Regions from separate parts of the Paenibacillus sp. FSL R7-0345 genome, predicted to be linked through region 1. Evidence: a T-box and tRNA genes for the amino acid it is inferred to sense, from the RefSeq annotation. Region 1 holds a T-box; the other holds one or more tRNA genes.
What was found. A T-box is a leader RNA that pairs with one kind of tRNA and senses whether it is charged. The one in region 1 lies ahead of argS (arginine--tRNA ligase), so its partner is inferred to be a tRNA-Arg.
Positions count from the first base shown of each region.

Region 2: it encodes a tRNA-Arg, which carries the amino acid that the T-box ahead of argS (arginine--tRNA ligase) is inferred to sense. The anticodon was not compared.

Region 1 covers NZ_CP152002.1:5,660,790-5,670,857, reverse strand. The annotation lists gene argS (arginine--tRNA ligase) at 1-1,715, opposite strand, end outside; T-box leader at 1,794-2,013, opposite strand; gene NST84_RS24425 (hypothetical protein) at 2,092-2,217, opposite strand; gene NST84_RS24420 (hypothetical protein) at 2,251-2,556, opposite strand; gene NST84_RS24415 (hypothetical protein) at 2,791-3,141, shown strand; gene NST84_RS24410 (exosporium glycoprotein BclB-related protein) at 3,175-4,677, shown strand; gene NST84_RS24405 (thioredoxin family protein) at 4,900-5,481, opposite strand; gene NST84_RS24400 (DEAD/DEAH box helicase) at 5,617-8,955, opposite strand; gene NST84_RS24395 (TetR/AcrR family transcriptional regulator) at 9,170-9,859, opposite strand; gene NST84_RS24390 (ABC transporter permease) at 9,926-10,068, opposite strand, start outside.
Region 2 covers NZ_CP152002.1:169,153-179,220, reverse strand. The annotation lists gene NST84_RS00900 (phosphoglycerate kinase) at 1-245, opposite strand, end outside; gene gap (type I glyceraldehyde-3-phosphate dehydrogenase) at 337-1,347, opposite strand; gene NST84_RS00890 (sugar-binding domain-containing protein) at 1,464-2,516, opposite strand; tRNA gene NST84_RS00885 (tRNA-Arg) at 2,856-2,930, shown strand; gene clpP (ATP-dependent Clp endopeptidase proteolytic subunit ClpP) at 3,123-3,719, shown strand; gene NST84_RS00875 (GDSL-type esterase/lipase family protein) at 3,824-4,462, opposite strand; gene NST84_RS00870 (DUF4163 domain-containing protein) at 4,648-5,748, opposite strand; gene NST84_RS00865 (SIMPL domain-containing protein) at 6,035-6,793, opposite strand; gene NST84_RS00860 (HPr family phosphocarrier protein) at 6,958-7,227, opposite strand; gene whiA (DNA-binding protein WhiA) at 7,325-8,254, opposite strand; gene NST84_RS00850 (YvcK family protein) at 8,289-9,224, opposite strand; gene rapZ (RNase adapter RapZ) at 9,281-10,068, opposite strand, start outside.

The sequences.
Region 1 (10,068 bases):
GTTGTGGCGTCACCAGATTTAGCTGCCGCCTTCCCGAAGTTAGCCATGGCATCACCAAAGTAAGCTGTCGCCTCCCCAGTATTAACTGTTTCTTCACCAACTACAGCTGTATCATCACTAGGCTTAACTATTCCAGCACTGGAGTCCTCTTTTACAGCCAAAGCCCCGCTTTTACTGAGCACACTGCCCGCACGTGCATAGGTATACATCAGGTACACGCCTGTGTTGCCGGAAATCTCGGTCGCCTGCTTAAAGTCAAAAATAATCTCCGTCCCCAGATTAAACCGCAGCAGGTAGTAACGGATGGCAGCGGTGGCGATGTGCCGGCTGGACAGGCCGCTTTTGTCTGAGCGGGTGGCTTCAATCGTCTGCTCCATCAGCTGCAACAGCTCGGTGACCTTGATGCCGATGCCCTGACGGCCGGACATAGCGTAAGAGGTTTTGCCGTCAGAAATATCAATGCCAAGCTCGGCTGCAGACGCCGGACTGAGGGAAACCACGCCATAGCTTACGTGATGCAATTGTTCAGCCTGCTCTGTGTATCCCAGTATCTCGAGTGCCTGTTTGACCATCGCCTGCGGATACTCCTGTCTGTAGTCGATGACATTCACTACCCGGTCAGCCCGGCCAAAAGCCCGCTGCTCCCCGCTCAGCCCCGTAGTCCAAAGTCCCGAGTTAAACTCGCTGTAGCTGAAATCCTTATCCAGCAGCCCGAATTTCCAGAGATGGTAGGCAATATCTTTGGCCGTATAGGTCAAAATTCCGTTCGAGCGCACCAGCACCTTATCCTTTTGATGCTCATCTACTTCAGCCTCAGCCGGCTCTCCAGCCGCCTGCTTGAGAATCCAGCAGCCTGCCAGCTTGCCCTCACGTTCCTGCACGAACACCTCCGTCTGGTTAAGCAGCGCAAAGGCCGAAGCCCAAAAGCCTTCCTTCAGAATACTGCTCTCCCAGACCAGCAGATCATAGCTGATGTCAAATCCCTTCATCTCGGCGACATGCTCCCGCACAATCCGTTCAGCGACAAGGCTGCCGAGCCAGGCTGTATTGCCGTCCCCTTTTTCCAGCCCGTGAAGGATCTCTGTCCGCTTGTGTACACTCTCCGGATGCAGCGCATATTCTTTGTTCACACCGGCGTAAATGTCCCAGCAGTAATCACCAAAACGGACATGCTCCCCGGACAGCGGCACATTCAGCAGCCCGACTACCGTATCCGCCAGCTGATTGCCGAGATCATCCACATAGTTGTGCACCTCGACGCTGTACCCGGTTTTCCGCAAAATCCGTACCAGCGCATCCCCGATACAGGAGTTTCTCAGATGGCCAATATGCATGGACTTATTTGGATTGACACTGGTGTGCTCGATGATTACTTTTTCCCCGGCAGCTTCAGGCAGCCTGAATTGGCGCCCCGCCCAGTCCTGCCAGTTAATATACAGATTAATGAAGCCCGGTGCGGCGATGTCTATTTTGGAAAATAGTCCATCTAATCCGCTAGATTGTTCTATCTCCGTTGTTATCAGCTCTGCGATTGCCATAGGCGCCTTGCGCAGTATTTTGGCCAGCTGCATTGCAATGTTACTGGAGTAGTCGCCAAAATCGGGATTGGCAGGCTGCTCGAGCAGAATGACGGGGGGTTCTGCATCAGCTCCGAGGGTTGTGAAAACTTGCCGGACGCTGTGTTCCAGACTGTTTTTGATAAGTTGGCTTAACATGAATAGGACCTCCTAAATAGGCAGAGCTGCAGCATCAGTGAACGTCACTCCAGACATAAGAAAAAGCCCTCATCTCATCAAAGAGACGAAGGCTTGTTAGCGCTCGCGGTACCACTCTCGTTGCTGAACCAGAGGTTCAACCACTCAAAAGTTAACGGTCTTCAGCCGGGGCTTCCTACTGTAAGTTCAGAAGTCCATCTCCCGGGTGCGCTTCATGCCTGGATCTGTACCGGTTTCCACCATTCCCGGCTCGCTGAGACTAGATCCAACACACTACTGTCCCGTTCATCGATTACATATGGATTTTTATCAGTATAGCGAATTTCCGCGAGAAAGCAAGAGGCGGGCGGAAGATTGGCTGGCTTTTGTAAAAAAATTAATCCGACGCCGGTGCTGCAGTAAGGTTTTTAATATCTGTGGAGCCATAGATCAGCAGTGCAATCACAATGACCAGCAAAAGCCCGCCGGCGAATTCCTCCCCGTCAAAATCGGCTTTTCCCATTTCTGTTATCCTCCTTTTTTTTGGCCGTACTCCTTATGTGTTATCCGCTTTTTGCTTCAGGGCGGACATGATCTCGTTCAGCGTCAGGCTGCTGTTATCGTCAAGAAAGCTGACCAGCTTATCCATATTACTTTGGCTCAGATTGCTCAAAGATTTATATTTGCCGACCAGGCCGACTACGAGGGAAGCGTCCGTAAACATCTGAATGGAATCCACCTTCAGCTTACCGGTCAGCAAAAGTGCGGCAACTGCAAATTCCAGCCCCTTGGGGCTTTGAGCTTTGGGGTTGGTCGGCTGCTTTTTAACACTCGTTTTCTTTCCTTTGCCGGCAGGGGGCATGGGACTCCCTTCTTCCATTTACAATCTTTCAGGAAAGCGGCAGTACTGCGGATATTTCTTCCCTAGTGAACAGCATATGCGGATTCGGAGATTTTGGTGATTGCAGCCTGTCTCATGTCCACACCGCCGGCGCTGTGCCGGAATAGTAATATATTGTGCGGTTCGTCAGAGGCGCCGCTAGATTTATAGTTCAAAGTTCATAGATGGGAGAATGGAAAGGAGGCATGAAACAAGATGGCAATATTATCAACTGGACCGATCGAAAACAATCCTGTGTCCGGAGTCAGACCAGCCCAGCTTGTAACTATACGGATCATCAACCGTTCTTCCCAAACGGCTGCCAGTGTTGTAATTGAAGGCTTCTACTTCACCACAATCAGAAATCTGTACGTGAGTGAGGTTATCAATGTTGCTCCGAATGAGGCGGTTTCCCGGAACTATTTTGCAGATTTGGACGGCTATGAGTTTGTCTTTACAACCGGCGAGATTATGGAAAATGATCTGGGAATTTCGGTATGGGGCAAGCAGACAGACGGACAACTGGTGGAAGCCCACCGTGTGGTCGATCACGAAATCTTAGATTAGTGAGATCTTTTATAGAAAAGGAGAGCTGCTCAGATGAGTTTTTATTCTACTGGACCGATTGAAAACAATATGGTTGCAGGTGTAAGACCCACCACTCAAGTTACACTCCGTGTAGATAACCGCAGCAGCATCACAGCATCTGACGTGCTTGTACAGGGTTACTATCTGCTTGGCGGTGTAAGAAATCTGTATATCAGCGAGACGCTGAATGTGGCTCCTAACCAGGTGATTACGACTAACTATTATGCAGATCTGGATGGTTTTGAGTTTTTGTTCGTTACGCCTACCAGCCCGCCTGATGACCCGATCCAAATCTCTTTATGGGGTAAAAATAGTGCAGGCGAGCTCGTAACAGCCCACCGGCTGGTATCCGCTGAGCTGATGGGCGAGGTTATCGGAGTGACCGGTGCAACAGGTGCTCCAGGCGAAGCCGGGGCTCCAGGTGCAACAGGCGCAACGGGTGCAACCGGCCCGGGCAGCGGTGCGACCGGAGCAACCGGAGCGACGGGAGCGACTGGATTGGATGGAGCGACCGGGGTGACGGGTGCGACTGGGTTGGATGGAGCGACCGGGGTGACGGGCGCGACTGGACTGGCAGGAGCGACCGGGGTGACGGGTGCGACTGGGTTGGCAGGAGCGACCGGGGTGACGGGAGCGACGGGTTTGGATGGAGCGACCGGGGTGACGGGCGCGACTGGGTTAGCGGGAGCAACCGGGGTAACGGGTGCGACTGGGTTGGATGGAGCGACCGGAGTGACGGGCGCGACTGGACTGGCAGGAGCAACCGGAGTAACGGGAGCGACTGGTTTGGATGGAGCGACCGGGGTGACGGGTGCGACTGGGTTGGCAGGAGCGACCGGGGTGACGGGAGCGACTGGTTTGGATGGAGCGACCGGGGTGACGGGAGCGACTGGACTGGCGGGAGCGACCGGAGTGACGGGTGCGACGGGTTTGGCGGGAGCGACTGGTGCAACCGGCGTGACCGGTATAACAGGGGCTACCGGACCAACCGGTTCGGGCGCAATCATTCCTTACGCTTCAGGTCTGCCGGCTGCACTGACCACTGTGCTGGGCGGTCTGCTTAATACCTCCAGTTTGATCGGCTTCGGAAACAGTGCTACCGGTGTAAGCATCGCCGGTGGAACCATCGACCTCACAGGAGCTGCGGGTACACTGCTTAACTTTGCCTTCTCCGTGCCGCGTGCGGGTACAATTACTTCCCTTGCCGCATACTTTAGTACTACTGCAGCATTGGCACTGGTAGGATCTACAGTAACTATAACAGCTCAATTATTCCGTTCCACAACACCGGATAATACGTTTACCGCTGTACCGGGTGCACTGGTTACCTTGGCACCGCCACTGACTGGTGCCATCGCTTTAGGTACAATTAGCAGCGGCCTTACCTCGGGGCTCAGTATCCCGGTTACTGCAGGCGAACGGCTGCTGATGGTCTTCTCTGCCACAGTTACGGCAGGCCTCGATGTGGCTACTACAGTAGCAGGATACGCCAGCGGCGGATTGACTATCGTCTAAACGCAAAATTACTCACCAGCAACATAAAAGAGGGACTTTTCCAGCCGCCTGCGGCTGGAAAGTCCCTCTTTTTTGCAAGCTCACGCATAAATCAACCACTCAAGCCCGGAATAAAGGGGAAAATCCCTTTAACTCAACGAACCCCGGGCGGCCTAGACCTATACATTTCCCTTTTTTTAACTGAATTTATCCTAATTAGCTCTCAATCCATTCAAAGTCCATCTATACCAGATCACAAGCCTCCGCCGGCATCCAATGCGCATCCTGGCCGTCCCATTTGACATTGCAGCCGATCGGATTGGTCAGCGGTGTGCTGATGGCTTGTCCGGCGAGCAGCTCGGACAACGCGTTGTCCAGGTCGTTGACTGTCATCTTGCCGGTTTCCCGCGGGTTATCGACGCCGCGGCCGGTGTAGACCAGCTTGCGGTCCTGGTCAAACACGAAGAAATGCGGCGTGCGCAGCGCACCGTAGGCCCGTGCGGTTTCCTGCGTGTCATCGCGGAGATAGAGCCACGGGAATTTCTGCTCCTCCATCCGGCTGACCATATGCTCATAGGAATCGTCAGGATGGGTAGTTTCGCTGTTGGCGTTAATCCCTGCAAAAGCTACTCCCCGCTCGCGGTACTTTTCGGCAGTCTGGCGCGTGACTTCATCGGAGCCGACGACGAACGGACAATGATTGCAGGTGAAGAAGATGACCAGTGCTTTTGCTGTAGCAAAGCTGTCCAGTGAATACGTCTGACCGTCGGTTGCCTTTAAAGAAAAATCGGGAGCTGAAGCACCCGGTTCCAGGGTAAAGCTCATGTTAATGCACCTCCGTAAAATAGTATATAACCATTGAGAGAAGCGTCAGCAGACCCAAACAGCCTGCTGCTTAAGCAGTAACAATCCCTGTCATTATACTTTATTTTCTTCTGCGCTTCCAAATCTTTCAACTTATCAGAGCATCAGAATTTCGCGGATATCCTGCTCGGTCAGGGCGGACAGCGTCTCCGCCCCCGGCTGGATGACCTCTTCGATCAGATTCTTTTTCTTCTGCTGCAGCTCATACATTTTGTCCTCGACGGTGCCCTGGGCAACGAGGCGGATCACCTGCACCACTTTCTTCTGCCCGATCCGGTGGGCCCGGTCGGCAGCCTGCTGCTCGACGGCAGGGTTCCACCACAGATCGTACAGGATCACCGTGTCCGCTCCGGTCAGGTTAAGGCCGGTGCCTCCGGCTTTTAACGAGATGAGGAACAGATCGCGTTCCCCCTCATTGAACCGGCTGCACAACTCGACCCGCTGGTCGGCCGGTGTCTTGCCGTCCAGATAAAAATGCCGGACGCCCTGCAGGGCCAGCTCCCGTCCAATCATCCCAAGCATCTCCGTGAACTGGGAGAAGATGAGCATCCGTTTGCCGGAGCTGCGGCATTCCTCGATAATTTCCAGCAGCTGGTCGAACTTGGCCGAGCCGCCGTCGTAGCCCTCAATGAACAGGGCGGGGTGGCAGCAGAGCTGGCGCAGCCGGGTAATTCCGGCCAGCACCTTGATCCGGCCGTGGCCGAAGCTCTCATTGTCGAGATGCTTCAGCGCTTCCTTACGCAGTCTGGCGAGATAAGCCATGTACAGCTTTTTCTGCTCAGGCAGCAGCTCGGAGGCATGCAGGGACTCAATTTTATCCGGCAGCTCCTTGAGTACATCACTTTTCAGCCTGCGCAGCAGGAAGGGACGGGTCCGCTTGGCGACCGTTTCGCGCGGCAGATCATGAAACGCTTTTTTGCCGGGGAACAAGCCAGGGAAAACAACGCTGAATATCGACCACAAATCCTCCAGCGCATTTTCCACCGGTGTTCCTGTGAGGGCGAAGCGGTAGCGGGCCTGCAATATTTTTACCGCCTGGGCGGTCTGGGTTGCATGATTCTTGATCATCTGCGCCTCATCCAGAATCAGGGTATGAAAGGACAGCCGGGCATACAGCTCAATGTCCCGCCGCAGCAGCGGGTAGGAGGTAATGATCACGTCAGCGCCTGTTCCTTGGCGAACCGCCTTGGTACGCTCATTCAGGCTGCCGTCGGCAATGACCGCCTTGATGTCCGGGGCAAACCGTTTCAGCTCATTCTTCCAGTTGTAGAGCAGGGAGGCGGGGGCGACGATCAGCGCCGGCTTGCCGCCATCACGGATATCGGTAAGCTCAGAGAGCAGAAAAGCGATGCTTTGCAGTGTTTTGCCGAGTCCCATATCGTCAGCCAAAATCCCGCCGAACCGGTAGTGGGCCAGCGTCTTCATCCATTGGAACCCGAACTGCTGATAGTCGCGGAGCACAGGGGCAAGGCTGTCCGGCAGCGGAAAATCGAGATTTTCGGGACTGGCCATATTGGCCATTAACCGCCGGAAGGAACGTCCGATCGTAACAGCATCGCCATGCCGGGATTCCGGATTCAGCTGCAGACCCTGGACCAGCGGCAGAGTGAACTGCGGTTTGTTAAAAGGAACGCTGTGTACCCCGAGCTCATTCATGAACGCGATAATCTCCAGAAACTCTGCACTTTCCAGCGGCAGCAAAGCACCGTCCGGGAGGCGGTAATATCTGCGTTTTTCCTGCAGCGCCTCAAGAATCTGCACAATCTCATTTTCCCCGATGCCCTGCACCGCGAACTTGAACTCCAGCCAGTCGGTCTTTTCGTTCCAGGTCAATACAGCCTTAGGCGTGTAGGTATCAGCGGCAATCCGGCCTTTGACGGCAGTGGTGGCGTACACCTGAAGCAGCGGTTCCAGCAGCGGGATCGTGTGGTAGAGAAAATCATATTCCGCTTCCTCATCACTCATGATAAAGCCGCCTTCCGTCCGTACAAAAGACTCATGCGCCATTAGTGCAAGAATCCGCCGCTCCGATTCCCCGTCACGCATCAGAATGACCTCGCTGCCCCGGCTGCGGCTGTCCTCGTCCAGCGGATTGATCACTATGCTGCCGTACTGAAATTCAAGGCCGGCCAGCAGCCGGTCCCGTACCCGGTCCAGGTATAGCCGCGCCTGCAGCTGAGTCTGGACAATCCGGTCAGCGATGGCTTCGGCGATGTGCACTCGGCCCAGCTTTTTCAGCCCGGGAATGACCTGCTCCATAAAAGGCTCCATCTGCTCAGGCGCAATCGCAATTCCGTCCTTGCGGGCAGCGGCCAGCATCCGCTTCAGCTCGGCGAGCCTGCGGCATTCCTCGGAATCCAGCTTCAGCAGCTTGCCTCCGGACAGCACCAGCCCGTAATCCTCCAGCACCATAACCTGGGCTATGCCTTCAATGTCCAGACTATAGCCTTCCTCCGCCGACTGGTCGAACCGGAAGCTTAACGGCGGGGATTCGGCAGATAGCTCCAGCTTCTCCAGGATCAGATCACCCTGCTGCAGCAAAGCAGAGGGGGCGGCAAGCAGCGCCGGCAGCAGGCCCTCCCAGAAAAAAGGCGGAACCGCCAGCAGCCGTTCCCCGCCCATCCCGGCAGATTGCGCAGTATAAGGATTGACACCTGCACGGTACAGCTTTTCATTCGACGATATATCAATCAGCTTCAGCAGAACATCGTTGTCTTCCTTATTGAACGAGTGCAGCGCAGGATCATAGCTGAAATGCCTGGAGAACTCAAACGGCTCGCCGCGCCGGACATGCTCCAGAAAGGTTCTGATTTTTTGTACGATATACAGCCGCTTGGGACCGACCTTTAATTCGACGCCGAGCATTTGCGTACTGTAGCTGACCGTGACCGGCTTGATGATGAACTCCACCTGCAGCGGTGTCCGGAGATCGGAGTAGCTGCCTGTAACGCTCGGCCGGGAGCGGCTTAAGCCTGCGAACACCTCAAGCATGCCGTTCACCAGCTGACGGTCACCGCTATGTGCTGCACCAGTAGTAGCGTTATGTGCGGTGCGCGGTGTAAGAACGCCAGTCTCCGCCGGCAGCTGGTCAGATTCCTCATGAGGCGGGCCGCCAATCTCATCGTCCGCGCCACCTTCCTCCAGACGGAGAATGGTGAACAGGCTGGCCGCAATATGCCGGCAAAAAGCCCCCCCGTGATAATAGGCAGGGCAGGTACATTCCGCATTTACATCCCCGTCACTGTCGACGGCCAGCGCCACATCATAGCTCTCCAGCCCTTGCACTGCAGCCCGGTATTTTGAGTAATCGAGCCTGTCGTCGTTCTCTCTATAATTCAGCCGGACCCTCCCGGCCTCGTAGTCTGCACGGCCCTTATCCAAGGCTTCACTGCCGCACAGCAGCCGGATTACCCGCTCCGGAACATAATAACCCATGTCACATTCACTTCCTCACACCTGTCCGGTTTTCCCGGATATTCGATAGTATTTATCTTAGCAGAACACGCGTACGCCTTAAAGCCCGGGACAGATTGCAGAGCGCGTGAAGGGAAAGTTACCCATTTCATTGTATATAGAAAAAAAGCCACTGCGAAGGTTTGCCTTCTGCGGTAGCTCTGTTCTTTCTATCACGCCAAAATGCAGCCAGACTTCACTGCTCATGCAGCGCGGGCCCGCCGATTCCGTGCAGCATGAAGCTGATCAGCAGACGGATCTCTTCCTCATCATCCCAGTCCTTTTCCGGCATCAGCAGCAGGCGGGCCAGCAGATAACCGATCACCGAGGAGATAGTGAACCTTATAATAGCCGGGGTAGGCGCATCAATAACCTCACCTTCAGCCTTAAAATGCTCCGTAATCGCGGTCACCCGCTCCAGCACCTGATCCAGGACATTTTCGGCAAACTGCTGTCGCAGTGCCGGCTGGAAAGGGATTTCCTGTACGAGAATCCGGATGATTTTGAAGTTTTTGCGGGCGAAATCAAGCCGGTTTACAATAAACGCCCGCAAAAAAGCCTCATAGCTCTCAAACGGCATATCCAGCACCCCATTAAAATTACGCATCACAAACGGGGCAATCATCCGGCTCATGGTCGGTCCGACGATGGACAGCAGCAGGTCTTTTTTAGTTTTGTAGTAGCGGAAAATCGTCCCCTCAGCCACGCCCGCCTTCTGGGCGATTTCACTGGTGGATGCTGCCGAGAAGCCTTTATCGGAAAAAATCTCGATTGCCGCCTCCAGGATGGAAATTTGCTTGGGCGTCATCTGCCCGTCTTCCTTGACGGCGAGCAGCTCTTCGATCCATTGCTCTTTTTCTTGCTGCTCCGCACTTTCATTGTTCATGTCATGGCCCTCCAAAATGTTGCTGTTCCTCTATAGTATCACGGGCGCGGACGAAGTTACACCGGGCTACATTCTGCGGTGTTTGCGCAAAGCCAGCACGTTGAGAATCATGAACAGCAGCGAAAAGCCGACCAGCACATAGGCATCCAGGGAAATTGCGCTCCAGCCTTTGCCGCGGATCATAATATCCATCAGTGCCTGGGCGCCGT
Region 2 (10,068 bases), 1.5 Mb from region 1:
TCGGACAAACGCTCTGCAGCAACGGTAAGACGCATAGAATCAACGAATTGGCCTTTTGGACGGCCCATGTGGCTCGCCAGAATGACCTTTGCACCGTTTTCGATCAGGTACTTAATCGTTGGAAGGGTTTCGCGGATACGGGTATCATCAGTGATCTTACCGTCTTCCACCGGAACGTTGAAATCGACGCGCACGAATACGCGTTTGCCTGCTACTTCTACATCACGGACGCTTTTTTTGTTCATGATTAGTCTTCCTCCACACCCAAATTTAGAAAGAGCGGAAACAAGGAACCTCTGTTTCCGCTCTATAGATGCTGCTTATGTTAAGCCGGTCTTACTTAGCCAGTTTTGCGAAGTGTTCCAAAGTGCGAACCAGCTGTGCAGTGTAGGACATTTCGTTGTCGTACCAAGCAACAGTTTTAACCAGTTGTTTGTCGCCAACAGTCAGGACTTTAGTTTGTGTTGCATCATACAGGGAACCGAAAGTCATACCCTTGATGTCGGAAGATACGATTTCATCTTCAGTGTAGCCGTAAGTTTCTGGGTCGGAAGCTTCCTTCATTGCTGCGTTGATTTCTTCAACAGTTACGTTCTTATCAAGTACAGTAACCAGCTCAGTCAGGGAACCTGTAGCAACAGGCACGCGTTGTGCTGCTCCGTCAAGTTTGCCTTTCAGTTCTGGGATTACCAGACCGATTGCTTTTGCAGCACCGGTAGTGTTAGGAATGATGTTCTCAGCAGCTGCGCGGGCACGTCTGAAGTCACCTTTAGCGTGAGGAGCATCAAGTGTATTCTGGTCGCCAGTGTAAGCGTGGATAGTAGTCATCAGGCCTTCAACGATTCCGAACTTGTCGTTCAGGACTTTTGCCATTGGAGCAAGGCAGTTAGTTGTGCAAGATGCGCCGGAGATAACTGTTTCGGAACCATCAAGGATGTCATGGTTAACGTTGTAAACAACAGTTTTCATGTCGCCAGTTGCTGGAGCAGAGATAACTACTTTTTTAGCTCCGCCTTTGAGGTGCTTTTCAGCAGCTTCTTTAGTTGTGAAGAAGCCTGTGCACTCCAGAACGATATCTACGCCGAGGTCGCCCCAAGGCAGTTCTTCTGGGTTACGGTTCGCAAGAACCTTAACTTCTTTACCGTTTACTTTGAAGAATCCGTCATGAACTTCAACGTCTCCCTGGAATTTACCTTGAGTTGTATCATATTTAAGCAAATGAGCAAGCATCTTAGCGTCAGTCAAGTCGTTGATTGCTACCACTTCGATACCTTCTACATTTTGAATACGGCGGAATGCAAGGCGTCCAATACGTCCAAAACCGTTAATACCAACTTTTACACTCATTGAATAGTTCCTCCTAGAGTTCGTTTTATTTATTCAAGACAAGCGGTGAAGCTCGTCAAGACAACAATGTTAAGTATAATGCAAAATAACTGCGCGCGCTCCCCATATCCTGGAATCTATAGCGCATGCTGCAACTCTGTGTCGATTTCTTTGCCGATTTCGACAGCAGCCGCCTCATCAATAACCAGAATATCCTCTTGCCCGAAGCGCAGCATTGCGTGGATTGCTTTGGCTTTGCGCTTGCCCCCGGCGATCCCGATAACAACTTCCGTGCGGATAATATCCTCTAAACGGAGTCCTATGGTACGCATAGTATGGACAACCTCGCCAGCCTCGTTAAAATAATAGCCGAACGATTCGGCAACCGCGCCTTCAGCCTGAATCTCCGAAACCGTAGTCTCATCCAGCTTGCGGCGGCGGGTCATTTCCAGGGCATCGCCGATCCCATGAACAATAATACGCGATCTGCGGATGATTTGTACAATTTCCCCGATGTTCGAGTCATGCCCCAGCGACTGGTAAGCTTCTTCGCTGAGCAGATCCGGCACATGCAGCAGACGGTAGTTAGCTCCGATCCGCTTAGCCATAGTTGAAGCAATCGTATTGGCCTGAATCTCCATGCTTTCTCCAAGTCCTCCGCGTGCAGGGACAACCCATGCATTCTTATAGGAGGCGGATAGCGGCAGGGTCAGCTGATCGGCCATATCAGCCAGTGTAGAGCCGCCTGTTACGGCAATGGTATCGTCGCCGCGCAGCACACCCAGAAAGGCTTTGGCGCCTGCACGTCCCAGCTCACGTTTGGTGAACGGGGATGATTCGCAATCACCGGGCACGATAATAACTTTACTAAGATCATACGTTGAGCGGATCTTCTCTTCCAGATCATCCAGGCCAAACAGGCTCTTGGCGATCGGCTCCAGCAGGTCAAGCGTTCTGCGACCGGCATCACTAATCCGCATGCCGACACTCTCGATCTCAATGAGCCCTTGCGATTTCAGAAGATCCGTCTCGGCACGCAGCACCCGCTCGGTCATATCCAGCGACGCGGCCAGCGTTCTGCGCCCGATAATATCGGACAGCATGATCTGATGTAGAATCGTATAACGTCTCTTAAGGGTTTCCATGAGATCCGGCAGAAGCTGCTTTTGGATTTCCAATAAATTGCGCATGCTTTCACTCCTGCAACTTCGTCTTTCTCTATTCCCTTGTTCGTGGTCTCAAAATGTCCCGGGTTAACTTTTTAAGTCCCACTCATATTCTAACCAAATATTACGCGGAGTGCAAGTCATCCGAGAGTATAATTCTCAACCGCTTTTCATCTTATACATTTTATACATCTGTCACAGGGTGTAAGAGAAGAACGGCCCTCCAGTTCAGCTGAAACAGCCGGCTTCTCTTATTAAACAAAAAACCTGAAAACGGGCCTTTTATAGAACAAAAAGTTATTTTAAGGACATCTTCAATGTCTGTTGCAATTTATGGATTCATGTATTATAATAAATTCTGTTGCGCCCGTGGTCCAATGGATATGACGTAGGCCTCCGAAGCCTGAGATCCAAGTTCGATTCTTGGCGGGCGCGCCATTAATTTCATGTTTGTACATAATTTAGCAGTTGTCCTACTGTTAATTAACCAAAGAGCCGCTTGTCGGCTCTTTTTTTTAAAACTAAGTTTGACTTTCTTTGACTTTTTGTTTGATTTTGTTTATCATGTGGTTAATACGGTAACAGTAAAAATGAACACATTCGAACAACCCATTCAAGGAGGTTTTACACGTGAGTTATATTCCTATGGTAGTAGAACAAAGCAACCGCGGCGAGCGCGCTTATGACATCTATTCCCGCCTGCTGAAGGACCGCATTATTTTCCTTGGAACGGATGTTAATGACGTGGTAGCCAATTCCATCATTGCCCAAATGCTGTTCCTGGCTGCCGAAGACCCGGATAAGGATATTCACCTGTACATCAACAGCCCGGGCGGTTCGATCACAGCCGGCATGGCTATCTTTGATACAATGCAGTACATCAAACCCGACGTATCCACTATTTGCGTAGGTATGGCCGCTTCCATGGGAGCTTTCCTGCTGAATGCCGGTGCCAAGGGCAAACGCTTCGCGCTGCCTAACAGCGAAATCATGATTCACCAGCCGCTCGGCGGAGCTCAGGGCCAGGCAACGGACATCGAAATCCGTGCCCGCCGCATCCTGAAGCTGCGCGACAAGCTGAACCGCATCCTCTCTGAGCGTACCGGCCAGCCGCTGGAACGCATTGAGAAGGATACAGACCGCGATTACTTCATGAGTGCTGCCGATGCAGCTGAATATGGTATCGTTGATAAAGTTATCGAGAAGACACTGCCAGCCGGCGTGTAAGCGGGATAACAGCAAAGAAGGCTGCGGGGACCATTATCGGTCCCCGCAGCCTTTTTTTGATGAAGCTGTATGATGAAGCTCTGATCCAGGCCATATTGCGGCTATTAGCCCAAGCGCCCGTACCCGAGGCCGTCCAGCTTATTGGCGATAACCCGGTAGCCCCTGCTGTTAGGATGAATATGATCAAGGAACAATAAGCCGCGTTCGTTGCCGGCAAATTCATTATAAATGGAAGCGAATCCGCAGACCCGGCTGCTGTAGCCGGACGTATACCGGTTAAACTGCCGGACCCATTCTGTAGCTTCATCTATCTGCGGGTAGGGATTGTATAATCCGACTATCCGGATGATGTAAGGCTTACTCACGCCTGCCTTAAGCTGTGTCAGCGTTCCCATGATATCACTGATATTCTGTTTACAGCCGCGCAGTGCCTTTTGCAGCAGCGGTGACAGATCACCGGGGCGGCTGCCGGCTGCCTTGGCAGCTTTGATCAGGTCGTTGCCGCCAATCGAGATTGTAATCAGATCCGCTTCCTGCACAGCCAGGCGAAAGTTATAGTCGCCCTTCAGCCGCTGCTCCAGTCCGTCCGTAGTCAGCCCGTTCACACCAAGGTTCGTCAGCCGGATAGGTGTCCGCAGGCGGGCCTCTGCCATTCTCCGGTAGACCGGCACAAACCCGTTTCCGGGCAGCGCGCCGAAGCCTGTCGTCAGGGAGTCCCCAAGTGCCGTGTACTGATAGCTCATCCTTATCTTCCTCCCTCCTGTTATGCGGTACATTCTACAGCTTATGAACAGGAGGGGCGCCCCGTAACGGCAGGACGTCCTTATATGCAGATGCGGATTTTTTAACGGCAAAGAGCCCCCCCGGCCCTCTGATCGGGGAAAGGAAGGGCTCTTTTGTTCTGCCCCTGGGGGCAGCGTGCGAATGTTTACTTGAATGCTGCAAACGGGCTGGTGCCGTCCGGCAGCAGTTCCTTAAAGGTAAAGTCAAACTGCGGGAATCCGGAAGCGTAAGCAGTGTATTCATACAGCTGGAAGAACACGACGAGCTTGCCTTCTTTTAAATAGAAATATTTCTCTGTGTTCAGTCCGGTAAATCCGCCGAGGTAGCCGCCCTCTGCCTTAATTCTCTTAGAGAGCTGTGCGTTCAGCTCTTTTTTATAATTCGGGTTGGCCTTCAGCAGATCACCGATCAGCAGGCGTTTGCCGTCCTTCAGTGAGAAGGTAAAAGCATTGCGGTAAGTCATCCCGTGCGCTCCGCCGGTATACCCGTATTGCTCTGTGACAAGGCTGAGGACACCGTCCTTATTGTACGTTACTACATATCCGCCCTGGAACTCATACGGACGGTCATCCTCTGGCCGGTTTGCAATCTGCTTTTCTGCATCTGCCGCATAACTGAGCACCTGCTGTTTAATCATATCATTGATCTTTTTCTGTGCATCCGCATTAACCAGCCCGCTCACCTGCGGGTAATCCAGCTTGATCGGAGCAACCTCCGACTCCTTAACAAAGCTTTCCGTGCTGATAGTAATGGCATTCTGCTTTTGTTTCATCACATTCAGACGGCCGGTGGATGCACTCCAGTCACCCTGGTAGCCGAGATAATCGGTCATCAGGTCAAACGGGATATACAGCCGGTTATTTATATTTTTCGCTTCATAATCCCCGAGAAAATAATTGTTTACAGAAATAGCTGTACTGTAATCCGAAACCATCAGCTTGGTCAGCGTATTGCCTTTGCCGATGGAATACGTCTTCTCCGCTTTATCATAGGTTACAGGCATTTTCAGTGTATCGCGCAGGAAGCTGACCGGCACCCACACTTTGCCTCCGCTGTAAATCCCGGTCTGCTGTGTAACGCTGCCGTTCCATTTCAGTACCACTGAGGACTGGGCAGCTTGAGCCTGTGCTGCAGCCGGTGCCGCTTGAGCCGCTTCTGCGGACAGCACTCCCCCTCCAAGCAGCAGACTTGCTGCTAATACCCCTGTTCCCCATTTGCGCAATTGTTCCTTAAGTATAATATTCATGTCGATTTCCCCTTCCGCAGGTACGATGATTGACTTGATGTTCCCTTAAGACCCGGAAAGCCTGGCTGTCCCGGCCCACTCTTCTTATTATAGAGAGTACAGCTGCCGCGGTTGTTACAAATTTCCTTACAGTTTCTTAAGCATTTACGTCGATTTTAAAAGGTCTTGTTACCTTTCCTTAAACAAAATGAGAGCTTTTCTACCTTCCGGCCCTTTTCCCGGCTGAAAAAAAGAGCCCCGCCTCACCGCATTGCGGCAGAAGCAGAGCCTGTATCTGTTCCATTTCCTATTTCAGTTCATATACCACGCTAAGCTGGGTGGAAACCTTCACTTCGCCCGGTTCTACAGAAGTGCCACCAGCTGTATCCGCTGCCGCTTTACTCATAGCCGCATTTTCCATGTAATAAACAGGGTTATTCCCGTTGTCGTTCTGGGTTACTGTAACCACCTGGCCCAGACTGCGCTTGGCTGCTTTAGCGATAGCAGCAGCTTTTACATCAGCGTTAGCCATAGCTTTCTCGATAACCTGTGCTTCAAAAGCGGACGGATCCTCAATCGCAAACTGTGCGCTGCCGATATTGTTTGCACCTGCTGCTGAAGCGGCATCGAGCAGAGCGCCAACCTTGGTCAGATCACGGTAAGCTACCTGCAGTGTGTGCTGTGCGATATAGCCTTTTACCTGCTGCCCGTCTTTTTCTGTGTAAGCATAGTTAGGCTGTACACTGAACTGTGTGCTCTGGATATCCTTATCGGAAATTCCCCATGTAGTCTTGAGCAGCGCTGTTATTTTAGCAATTTTGGCGCCGTTGTCCTTTTGCGCTTCTTGGGCTGTGCCTGCCGTTGTGTTTACACCGATCGACAAGTAGACGATATCCGGCTTGATTGAGAGCTCGCCTTTGCCGGTCACGCTAACAATATTGCGGGTAATTTCTTCAGCAGCGTAAGCCTTTTCCGGTCCCTTAAACACACTGCTCAACCCCATTCCTCCAACAATTAGACTTCCTGCCAGCAGTACCGTTCCAATTGATTTACCCAGCTTCTTCATTTTAACTTCCCCTTTCATATTCTTGTTTTGTTTGGTACCCTCTAGACGGGCCTCATTGGTAAAAGTTGCATCAGGTTCTCGGTTTTGAAGAACATTTTTGAAGAAATGAAAAAAAGCCCCGAAGGGGCTCTTTGTAACTTCATCTTAAGTTAGGCCGGAACCACTTATTGGTTCTCCAGCTCTTCCTTGCTTACAAGACTTGTCAAAGCGGTTACAGCCTGATCCGCATCCGCGCCATCCGCGCTGATATAAATCTCCGTGCCGGAACTGATCGCCAGGCTCATAATGCCCATGATGCTTTTGGCGTTAACTTTTTTATCGTCTTTTTCCACGAAAATCTCCGACGAAAACTTGTTGGCTTCCTGCACGAACAATGCTGCCGGCCGAGCATGGAGCCCCGTCTTCAACCGTACAACTACCGGGTGCTTTGTCATGAAACGCTTACCCCCTATTTGAGATCTGCCCAAAAATTTCACATTAATTTTATAATATTATATCATTATAACCTCATCCACACTAGAAAAAAAATAATTAGCCGCCGCGGACCTTCTCCGCCAGCTCATCAATTTTGCGCAAACGGTGGTTTACTCCTGATTTACTGACGTTCCCCTTCAGCATCTCACCGACTTCCTTCAGGTTGATATCCGGGTGTGCCAGCCTGATTTCTGCGACCTCGCGCAGCTTATCCGGAAGGCTCTCCAGCCCCATTTCACGCTGCAGCAGCTTTATGTTCTCAATCTGCCGCACCGCCGCGCCGATCGTTTTGTTCAGGTTAGCCGTTTCACAGTTGACGATGCGGTTCACGGAGTTGCGCATGTCGCGCATAATCCGCACATCCTCGAATTTAAACAGCGCCTGATGCGCACCGATTAGGCTCAGGAACTCGATGATCTTCTCGCCTTCCTTAATGTATAGGATAAAGCCTTTTTTGCGCTCTATGCAACGGGCGTTCAGGTGAAATTCACCAGCCAGCTCCACCAGCGCTTTGCAGTGCTCTTCATACATGGAAGCGATTTCCAAATGATAGGACGAGCCTTCAGGGTTATTTACCGATCCGCCGGCCATAAAGGCTCCGCGGAGATAAGCCCGCTTACAGCAATTTTTCCCGACCATTTCCTCGTCTATTCCATCATTAAAGATGAAGCCCTCGGATACAATCCGCAGGTCCTTCAGGATCTCCTGTACCCGGCTGGGGATACGGACAATATAGACGTTATTTTTCTTCAAACGCATTTTTTTACGCACGAGCAGCTCGATATGGACCTGGTAATATTTCTTAAGCAAAGAATATACCCGCCTTGCAATCGCGGCGTTCTCCGTCGAGATGTCTAAGACCACCTTTTTGCTCGAAAGCTGCACGGATCCGTTCATCCGGATCAGCGCTGACATCTCCGCCTTCTCACAGCAGGGCTGGCTCTCCACCATCGTCAGCTCTTTTTTGGTAAGGGCCGCAAAAGACAAGGGGCTCACCTCTTTCATGTTCATTGAAGCTTGTTTATCTGGAAATCCAATCTTTGACCAGCTGGTAAATATGGTGGCTGAGCTTATCTGTATCATGCCTCAGATAGGTCTTAAACAACACCAGTTTATCCGCAATTACTTTGTACCCGTTGCCGTCAAGCACATCCAGGTCAAGCAGCACAGGGCGTGCGCCCTTCTCGGCATATTTGACCTGTACCTGCTCCGGAATCTCCCCGTCGTTGACAATGACATAATCAAACAAATGCAGGCCGATATGATCGTATACAGCTTGAAGATGATCGCTGACGGTATAGTTGTCCGTTTCGCCCGGCTGGGTCATGACATTGCAGACGAAGATTTTGATCGCATCCGATTCTACAACGGCCTCAGCCAGCTTGGGAACCAGCAGGTTGGGCAGGATGCTGGTGTACAGGCTGCCGGGTCCGCACAGAATGGCATCCGCGTTCCGGATTGCCTCAAGCGCCTCCGGCAGCGGTTCCACATCAGCCGGCTCCAAAAACACCCGTTTGATCCGGCCGCCTGCCTCGGGTATTTTGGACTCGCCTGTCACAATGGTGCCGTCCGCCATCTCGGCATGCAGCACTACCGCTTCTCCTGCAGCAGGCAATACCCGCCCGCGGACAGCAAACAACCGGCTCAGCTCACGTACAGCAGTGACGAAGTCACCTGAAATGTCGGTCAGCGCTGCAAGGATAAGATTGCCGAGACTATGACCGGCAAGTCCCTCCCCGGTGCTGAAGCGGTATTTCATGATCTGCGCCATCAGCGGCTCTACATCAGCCATAGACGTCAGCACGTTGCGGATATCGCCGGGAGGCGGCATCTGCAGCTCACTGCGCAGAATGCCGGAGCTGCCCCCGTCATCTGCCACTGTTACAATTGCTGTAATATCAAGCGGCTTTTCCTTCAAACCGCGAAGCATAACAGAAAGCCCTGTACCGCCGCCCATTACGACGATACGCGGACGTTTCTCTTGTTCCTCGGACACTTAGACCCCTTCTCTCGTTAATGCCGGTCACGCTCGGAATCCCGGTGGCTGACCGCTACCGTCTCCGTCTCGCTCACTCCCAGCATTTTGCCCAGATATTCGGATATGGCCACCGAACGGTGTTTGCCGCCGGTACAGCCAATGCCGATAATAATCTGGGATTTGCCTTCTTTACGGTACTGGGGAATCAGGAAATGAAGCATATCCAGCAGCTTGGTCAGAAAAACCTGCGTTTCGGGCCATTTCATTACATAGTCGTATACATCGCTGTCCTGGCCGGTCTTGGGCCGCAGTTGATCCACATAATGCGGATTAGGCAAAAAGCGGACGTCAAACACGAGGTCTGCATCAATCGGTATACCATACTTGAATCCAAACGAAGTAATGTTAACGGAGAGTGTGCTTTTGCCCAGATGAGAAAATCTGGAGACTATCTTCTCTTTCAGCTGCACCGGCTTCATACTGCTCGTATCCAGACACAGGGTAGCCGAGTTCTTCAGCTCCTCCAGCATCTGGCGCTCCAGCCGGATGCCGTCAAGCGGCATCCCCTTTGGAGCAAGCGGATGATGGCGGCGGCTCTCCTTATAGCGTTGTACCAGCACAGAATCCGTAGCATCGAGGAACAGAATTTCACAGCCGATCGTGGACTCATTTTTGATATAGGTCAGCGATTCAGATAAAGCCGTAAAAAATTCCCGTCCCCGTAAATCAATAACAAGCGCCACTTTGGCAATCTTACCTTTAGACTGCTCAATCAGTTCAGCAAATTTCGGAATCAGCACCGGCGGCAGATTATCTACACAGA